Regions from separate parts of the Mesorhizobium huakuii genome, predicted to be linked through region 1. Evidence: predicted binding sites of a transcription regulator. Region 1 holds the regulator's gene; the other holds the start of a gene.

Region 1 (3,728 bases):
GGCTCTATGAGAAGATCAGCAAGGCCGAGATGGACGGCCGTGTCGAGCAGGCGCTGAAGCGCGCGGCACTCTGGACCGAGGTCAAGGACAAGCTCAATGCCAGCGGCCTCAGCCTGTCGGGCGGCCAGCAGCAGCGGCTGTGCATCGCCCGCACCGTGGCGGTGAAGCCGGAAGTCATCCTGCTCGACGAGCCGGCCTCGGCGCTCGACCCGCTGTCGACCGCCAAGATCGAGGAGCTGATCGACGAATTGCAAGCCGACTACACGATCGTCATCGTCACCCACAATATGCAGCAGGCGGCGCGCGTGTCGAAGCAGACCGCCTTCATGTATCTGGGCGAACTGGTCGAGTTCGACAAAACCGAGAAGATCTTCACGTCGCCTCGCGAGAAGCGCACGCAAGACTACATCACCGGCCGCTTCGGCTGATCGCACGCATACGAGGACCAGGATCATGGCCGAACATACAGTCGCAGCCTTCGACGAGGATCTCGGACAGATCAGCAGACTGATCAGCGACATGGGCGATCTCGCCGGCTCGATGGTCGGCGGTGCCACCAAGGCACTGCTGAATTCCGACAATGCTCTGGCACAGCGCGTGGTCTCCGACGACGCCATCATGGATGCGCGCCAGCGCGAGCTCGACGACCGCGCCATCACACTGATCGCCAAGCGCCAGCCTATGGCCGACGATCTGCGTCATGTCGTCGGCTCGATCCGCATGGCCGGCGACCTCGAACGCATCGGCGATCTTGCCAAGAACATCGCCAAGCGCGTCGGCACCGTCGGGCTCAGCGCCACGCCGCGCGATCTTTCGCACTCCATCGACGCCATGGCGCAGCTGGTGTTGATCCAGGTGCAGGGCGTGATCGAAGAGTATGCGGCGCGCGATGCCGCCGCGCTGGCGAAGCTGCGCGCCGACGACGAGCGCATCGACGTCAAATACACCTCCGTCTTCCGCGAACTGCTGACCTATATGATGGAGGATCCGCGCAACATCACGGCTTGCACGCATCTGCTGTTCTGCGCCAAGAATCTCGAACGCATCGGCGACCATGTGACCAACATCGCCGAAAACGCGTACTATGTCCTGACCGGCACGCAACTGCCCGCCAACCGTCCAAAACAGGACGAGACGGCGATGTCGGCGCCGGCGGCCTGAGCGCAGGGGTAACCAATCGATGATCGCACCACGCATCATGGTGGTGGAGGATGAGGAGCCGCTTGGCGTGCTCCTCCGCTACAATCTGGAATCGGAGGGTTACCAGGTCGAGGTGGTGACACGCGGCGACGAAGCCGAAATCCGCCTGCAGGAAAACGTGCCCGACCTTCTGGTGCTCGACTGGATGGTGCCGGCGGTGTCCGGCATCGAACTCTGCCGGCGCCTGCGGATGCGGCCCGAGACCGAGCGGCTGCCGATCATCATGCTGACCGCGCGCGGCGAGGAAAGCGACCGTGTGCGCGGCCTTTCGACCGGCGCCGACGACTATCTGGTCAAGCCGTTCTCGACGCCGGAATTCATGGCTCGCGTCAAGGCGCTGCTGCGCCGCGCCAAGCCGGAAGTTCTGTCCAGCGTGCTCAAGGTCGGCGACATCGTGCTCGACCGCGAATCGCACCGGGTCTATCGCAAGAAGAGCGAGATCCGGCTCGGGCCGACCGAGTTCCGCCTGCTCGAATTCATGATGCGCCATCCCGGTCGCGTGTTCTCGCGCAGCCAGTTGCTCGACAATGTCTGGGGCGAGACGATCTACATCGACGAGCGCACCGTGGACGTGCATGTCGGCCGGCTGCGCAAGGCGGTCAACAATGGCCGCATGCCCGATGTTATCAGGACCATTCGGGGGGCGGGCTACGCGATCCGCGAGGATTAGGGATATGCTGATATTCAGGTGATGCCGGCCTGCGAATGGCGGTTTCCCGCGCTTCCGGTACTCACGGACCCAAATGTCCGCTCCGTTCCGGTTCTCGGAACCCGCCATTCTCGACTCGGCCTGACCTGAATCTCAACATATCCCTGCGCGTTACTCAGGCAACGTTCTTGCCGGCAACGCCTGACTTACCCTGCCCGCCCGGCGCGAAAATCTCCTGGTCGACGAAGGTCAGTGCGCGCATGGCGCAGCCTTCGCGGATCAGCGGCAGTTCGTTCGGTTCGGTGTCGAAGGAAATCGATTTCGAGTGCTGGCCGCCAGCGGTCTGGGCGATCGCCTCGCGCAATGCCGGCTCGATCAGGTCGAAGGCGGCGGCGCTGACGCCGACCATGGCGACGGGTGCGGGATCGATCAGCGCGAACAGGCTGCCGAGGCCATAGCCGAGCGCCTCGCCGGCTTTACGATAGGCTTCGCGCTCGGGCCCGTCCCGTTCCCGCGCCGTCGCGGCCAGTGCCCGCATCTGGGCGTCGCTGACATCTGCGACCGGCTCGGTGTCCTCACCGAGCTGCCGGGCATTGCGCCAGATGGCGTAGTTGCCGGCATAGGCCTCGACGCAGCCGCGCCGCCCGCAGCGGCAGAGCGCGCCGCCTGGCCGATGGATCATGTGGCCGAACTCGCCGCCCGAGGAATGGGTGCCGGTGAACAGCTCGCCCTTCAACACCAGCCCCATGCCGATGCCGTGCGAAAGCAGGATGGCGATGAAGTCGTCGCGGTAACGCTCGGGATCGCGCCAGCGCAGCGCCACCGCCATCATGTTGCAGTCGTTTTCCATGGTGGCGGGGATGCCGAACTCGGCTTCGAGTATATCGGCGAAGGCGATGTCGGTCTGTGGCGTGATCGGCGACCACAGCATCGCCCGGGCCTCGGTGTCTGTGATGCCCTGGATTGCCAGTGCGATGCGGGCGACGCTGCGCACGTCGATATCGGGATCCTCGAGGCGCCGCCGCACGATGGCGACGCATTCGCCGATCAGCGCCTCGCGCGACATGGTCAGCGTGTCCAGCCGGCGCTGTTCCTCCGATATCACCTGGCCGGCATAGTCGATGACGGCGACGGACAGGAAATTCAGCGACAGCACCACGGTCATGACGGCCGCGGCCTCCGGGTTGAGGCCGAGGCCGACCTGCGGCCTGCCGCGCTTCAGCGAGCCGGCCTCGCTCGGCTTGCCTTCGGCCAGGATGCCTTCACCGATCAGATCGGAGGAAATCGCCGATATGGTCGAATGGCTGAGGCCGGTGGTCGCGGCGATCTCGGTGCGCGAGGGCCGGCCGGCCCGGCGCACGGCCGCAATCACCATGGCGCGGTTGCGCCGGCGCAGATCGTCGTGACGGATTCCGACCGACATGTTTTCCACATCCTCCCGGTCGCCGCGGTTCCTCCGGCCCCTCAAACGCCGCGTGCGACACGGTCAAATACTGGCAGAAGCGGCCCGTCCTGTCATTTATTTATTCCGAGGCTCGAAAAAATTCGCAGGGACATCAAAATCCATCAGAATCGTTGTTGACAGCGTTCCGGTGTTGGACCAGTGTTTTTCGAGGCTCGAAAAAATAGAGCCTCTGTGCCGGCCTTAGGGCCAGTTTGGTCGCGCCATACGCGGCGCAGGGAGGAATATCATGAAGAGATTCACAGCCGCCATCCTGGCGGGTGTCGCCATGTCGCTGACGCTTGCGTCGGTCGCGCAGGCGAAGGACAAGGTCATCGGCGTTTCGTGGTCCAACTTCCAGGAAGAGCGCTGGAAGACTGACGAAGCCGCCATGAAGAAGGCCATCGAGGCCGCCGGCGACAAGTACATTTCCGCCGA
Region 2 (3,728 bases), 1.7 Mb from region 1:
GCTAAAGGGCCTGGAGACGCTGCCGCTGCGCGTGCGCCAGCAGACGGAGAGCGCCGGCAAGATCGCCGATTTCCTCGCAGATCAGCCGCAGATTGCCCGCGTTATCTATCCCGGCCGTGCCGACCATCCGCAGGCCGAGATCGTCAAGAAGCAGATGTCGGGCGGCTCGACGCTGATCTGCCTCGACGTCAAGGACGGCAAGCAGGCGGCCTTCGCGCTGCAGAACGCGCTCGAAATCGTGCTGATCTCGAACAACCTTGGCGATGCCAAGAGCCTGATCACCCATCCGGCGACGACGACGCACAAGAATTTGAGCGACGAGGCGCGCGCCGAACTCGGCATCGGGCCTGGTACGCTCAGGCTGTCGATCGGCCTGGAGGATACCGACGATCTGCTGGAAGATATCGCGCAGGCGCTGAAGGCCGGATAGCGGCAAGCGGCAGGCCGAGGGTTACAGACCCACCGCCTTGCGCAGCGCTTCGTTCATGCGCGTCTGCCAGCCGTCACCATCAGCCTTGAAGCGGTCGAGAACATCGGCATCTAGCCGCAACTGTATGGCACGCTTGGGGCGCGCAAGTGGTGGCCGGCCAACCTTGCGGCGCGAAACGACATCGGTCGGTTGTGCATCTGGATCGGCCTCGGCGGCAGCGATGATCGTAGCATCTTCTTCATCGGTCATCGCGGCGAGCGCCTTGCTGGCAAGCGCCAAAGCATCAGCACGTGACTGCTTTGGCGGGCTAGCCTCGCGGTGGACGATTGTCTTAGAGGTTTTCGACATAGTCCATTGGCGAAATCGAAGGATGGAGCGATCGCAAAATCCACGCCATGCTTGGCCTTGTTCGTCCTTGCCTTGTTTTCATCCCACTCGAACAGCATCGCCATCGGTGCGTTTCATAAATTATGTATACACAAAAATAGCGCCTAATCCAATAATTTTTGTATATACGATAACTTCTCCTAGAATCAAGCTGAGCCGTCGAGATCAGGCGCGCGACGGCGTCTCTTCCAGTTCCGCCGCCTTGGTGCCGATGGTCATCGCATTGCCGCGCCAGTCGACGGCGCCGCCGAGCCAGCCGCGTGCCCACATCGCCGGCAAGATCAGGTCGCGCGCCATGATTGCCGCGACCGAGCGTGGCGACAGGTGCCAACCCTTGGACCAGGCCAGGGCACACTCCGGAAGGTAGAAGGCCGCCAGCACGCCGATGGCCGTCAGCGGCAGGCTGAAGCCGGCGCCGGCAGCCGCAACCAGCGCAAGCGTCAGCGGCACCACCGCGCCAGTCAGGATCTCGGGCGCGAAGAACAGCGGGAAGGTGACGCGGCGCAGGCGCGCCCAGCGGGCCTGACGCGACCAGATCTCGCCAAGCCTGCGCCGGCCGAGCGGCTGCTCGAAGGGCGCGGCGACGAGATTGACGCGCAGGCCGAGGCCATTGACCAGCTTGGTCGCGGCCGCGTCTTCGGCGATTTCGGCGGCCAGCGCGCGAATGCCGCCATTGGCATCCAGCATCGGCTTGTTCCACAACATGCTCTTGCCCTGGGCAAAACCAAGACCAAGCGCCTCGCCGGCGTACTGCCAGCGCGCCTGCAGCGTGTTGAGGAAGGCGCATTCGACCTCGGCCCAGAAGCCCTGCGGCCGCGAACCGATCGGCGTCGAGCAGACAAGGCCGGTATCCGCCCGCCACGCCGCCATCAGATGCTGGATGTAGTCTCTCGGCATCAGCACGTTGGAATCGGCCAGGACGACCCAGTTGTGCCGTGCGGCTTCCCAGCCCTTGACGCAATTGTTGAGCTTGGGATTGGCGCTGACGCGGTCGTCACCGATCAACAGCCGGGCCGGCACTTTTGGAAAGCGGCCAATGGCGGCGCGGATCAACCTGACCACCGGATCGTCGGCATGGGCGACGCAGAAGATCAGCTCGTAGCGCGGCCAGTCGAGCGAGAAGGCGCGCTCCAGCGTCTCCTGCGTGAACGGTTCGACGCCGCGCGACGGCACGACAATCGACACCGGCGGCGATTTGCCGGCTGGCCGTGCGATGATCGTGCGCCGTTTCAGCTGTGAGGCGGCGAGCAGGATGCTGGCAGCGTTTGAAAGGATAAGAGCAGTCGAAAGCGATGCGGCTATGAGAGTGAGTTCCATCGAGATCTGGTCACTCCAGAAAAGACGGCCCGCATCGTGGCCGTTTTCAACAGTTCGACAGAGCGCCGAGTCGCCCGGTTCGTGCACACCATCATTGTCGTGTGTCACTTAAATGACATTCTTTGCCGGCACCTGCGTTTCAAAGTCAGGCGCGACAAGACGCGCACGTTGACCTGCTCGCCGGGAGCGCCGAAAGGTATCGGATTGTTTTGGAGCCGCTTATGTACCGCGCCGTCACGCGCAACATCGAAGTGCAGGTCAGGCCGTTCTACCTCGAGGACCGCTCGGATCCTTCCGAGAACCGCTATGTCTGGGGCTATCAGATAACGATCGACAACCAGTCGGACGAATTCGTGCAGCTTCTGTCGCGCTATTGGCACATCACCGACGGCGCCGGCCGGGTCGAGGAAGTGCGCGGCCCGGGCGTGGTCGGCGACCAGCCCGAGCTCAATCCCGGCGACAGCTACCAATATACGTCCGGCTGCCCACTCTCGACCCCGTCGGGCATCATGGTCGGGCACTACACGATGCGCAACAAACGCGGCGAGACTTTTGATATCGCCATCCCGGCGTTCTCGCTGGATCTGCCGGGGACAAGGCGGACGGTGAATTAGCGTCTTTCTCCCCGTCACTATACGGGGAGAAATGCCCGGCAGGGCAATGAGGGGCGGCGTCGAGCCTTCCTGAGATATCGTCGAGGACGGGGTTTGCGCACGGCTATTCGCCGAAGTTAGCGCCGCCCCTCATCCGCCCTTCGGGCACCTTCTCCCCGTGAAACGGGGAGAAGGAAGGACTTTACTGTGCCGCGAATTCCGCCGGGTCGAAGTCGTACTGCGTCGAGCAGAATTCGCAGGCGACGTGGATGCCGCCATCCTCGGTGCTGTCCTTGATCTCTTGCGCGGAAAAACCCTCGAGGATGCCGCGGATCTTGTCCCTGGAGCATGAGCACTGGTCGGCGACGGGGGCGCCGCCGAAGACGCGCACGCCATGCTCGTGGAACAGGCGGTAGAGCAGCCGTTCGGCGCCGATAGTCGGGTCGATCAGTTCGGTCGGCTCGATGGTACCGAGCAGCGCCACCAGTTCCTGCCAGGAATTGTCGGCCGGTTCATGCGTCACGTCGCGCGGATCGCCGTCGCCGCCCGAAATGTCGGGCACGCGCATGCGCTCGGGTGACTGCGGCAGGAACTGCGCCAGAATGCCGCCCGCGCGCCACTGCTCACGCGCGCCGCCAACGCCGGGCGTCAAAAGCTTGGCCACCGAGAGCCTGATATCCGTCGGGATCTGTTCCGACTGGCGGAAATAAGTGCGCGCAGCGTCCTCCAGCGTTTCGCCGTCAAGCTGGACGATGCCCTGATAGCGCTGGGTGTGGGCGCCCTGGTCGATGGTCAGCGCCAGCACGCCGCTACCGAGCAGCGTCTGCTGGGATGTCTCGCCCGCAGCAACCAAAGCCTCGAGCCTATCGGCATCGAAGCGCGCATAGGCGCGCAGCGCCGACGGCGTCGAAAAATCCGCCACCAGCATGTCGACCGGCCCGTCGGTGCGGGTCTGCAGGATGAACTTGCCTTCGAACTTGAGCGAAGTGCCAAGCAACACC

The links. Region 1 encodes PhoB, which activates phosphate uptake and scavenging genes when phosphate is short. Its sites were predicted from a motif close to TGTCATNNANCTGTCAT; they were not measured.
Positions count from the first base shown of each region.
Region 2: the regulator PhoB is predicted to act here: its motif matches at 2,236-2,252, upstream of HB778_RS19500 (ceramide glucosyltransferase).

Region 1 is NZ_CP050296.1:2,228,738-2,232,465, reverse strand. It holds gene pstB (phosphate ABC transporter ATP-binding protein PstB) at 1-428, shown strand, start outside; gene phoU (phosphate signaling complex protein PhoU) at 454-1,161, shown strand; gene phoB (phosphate regulon transcriptional regulator PhoB) at 1,181-1,870, shown strand; gene HB778_RS10890 (ROK family protein) at 2,025-3,272, opposite strand; gene xylF (D-xylose ABC transporter substrate-binding protein) at 3,541-3,728, shown strand, end outside.
Region 2 is NZ_CP050296.1:3,959,095-3,962,822, reverse strand. It holds gene HB778_RS19510 (O-succinylhomoserine sulfhydrylase) at 1-430, shown strand, start outside; gene HB778_RS19505 (BrnA antitoxin family protein) at 452-679, opposite strand; gene HB778_RS19500 (ceramide glucosyltransferase) at 983-2,134, opposite strand; gene apaG (Co2+/Mg2+ efflux protein ApaG) at 2,356-2,748, shown strand; gene HB778_RS19490 (Hsp33 family molecular chaperone) at 2,930-3,728, opposite strand, start outside.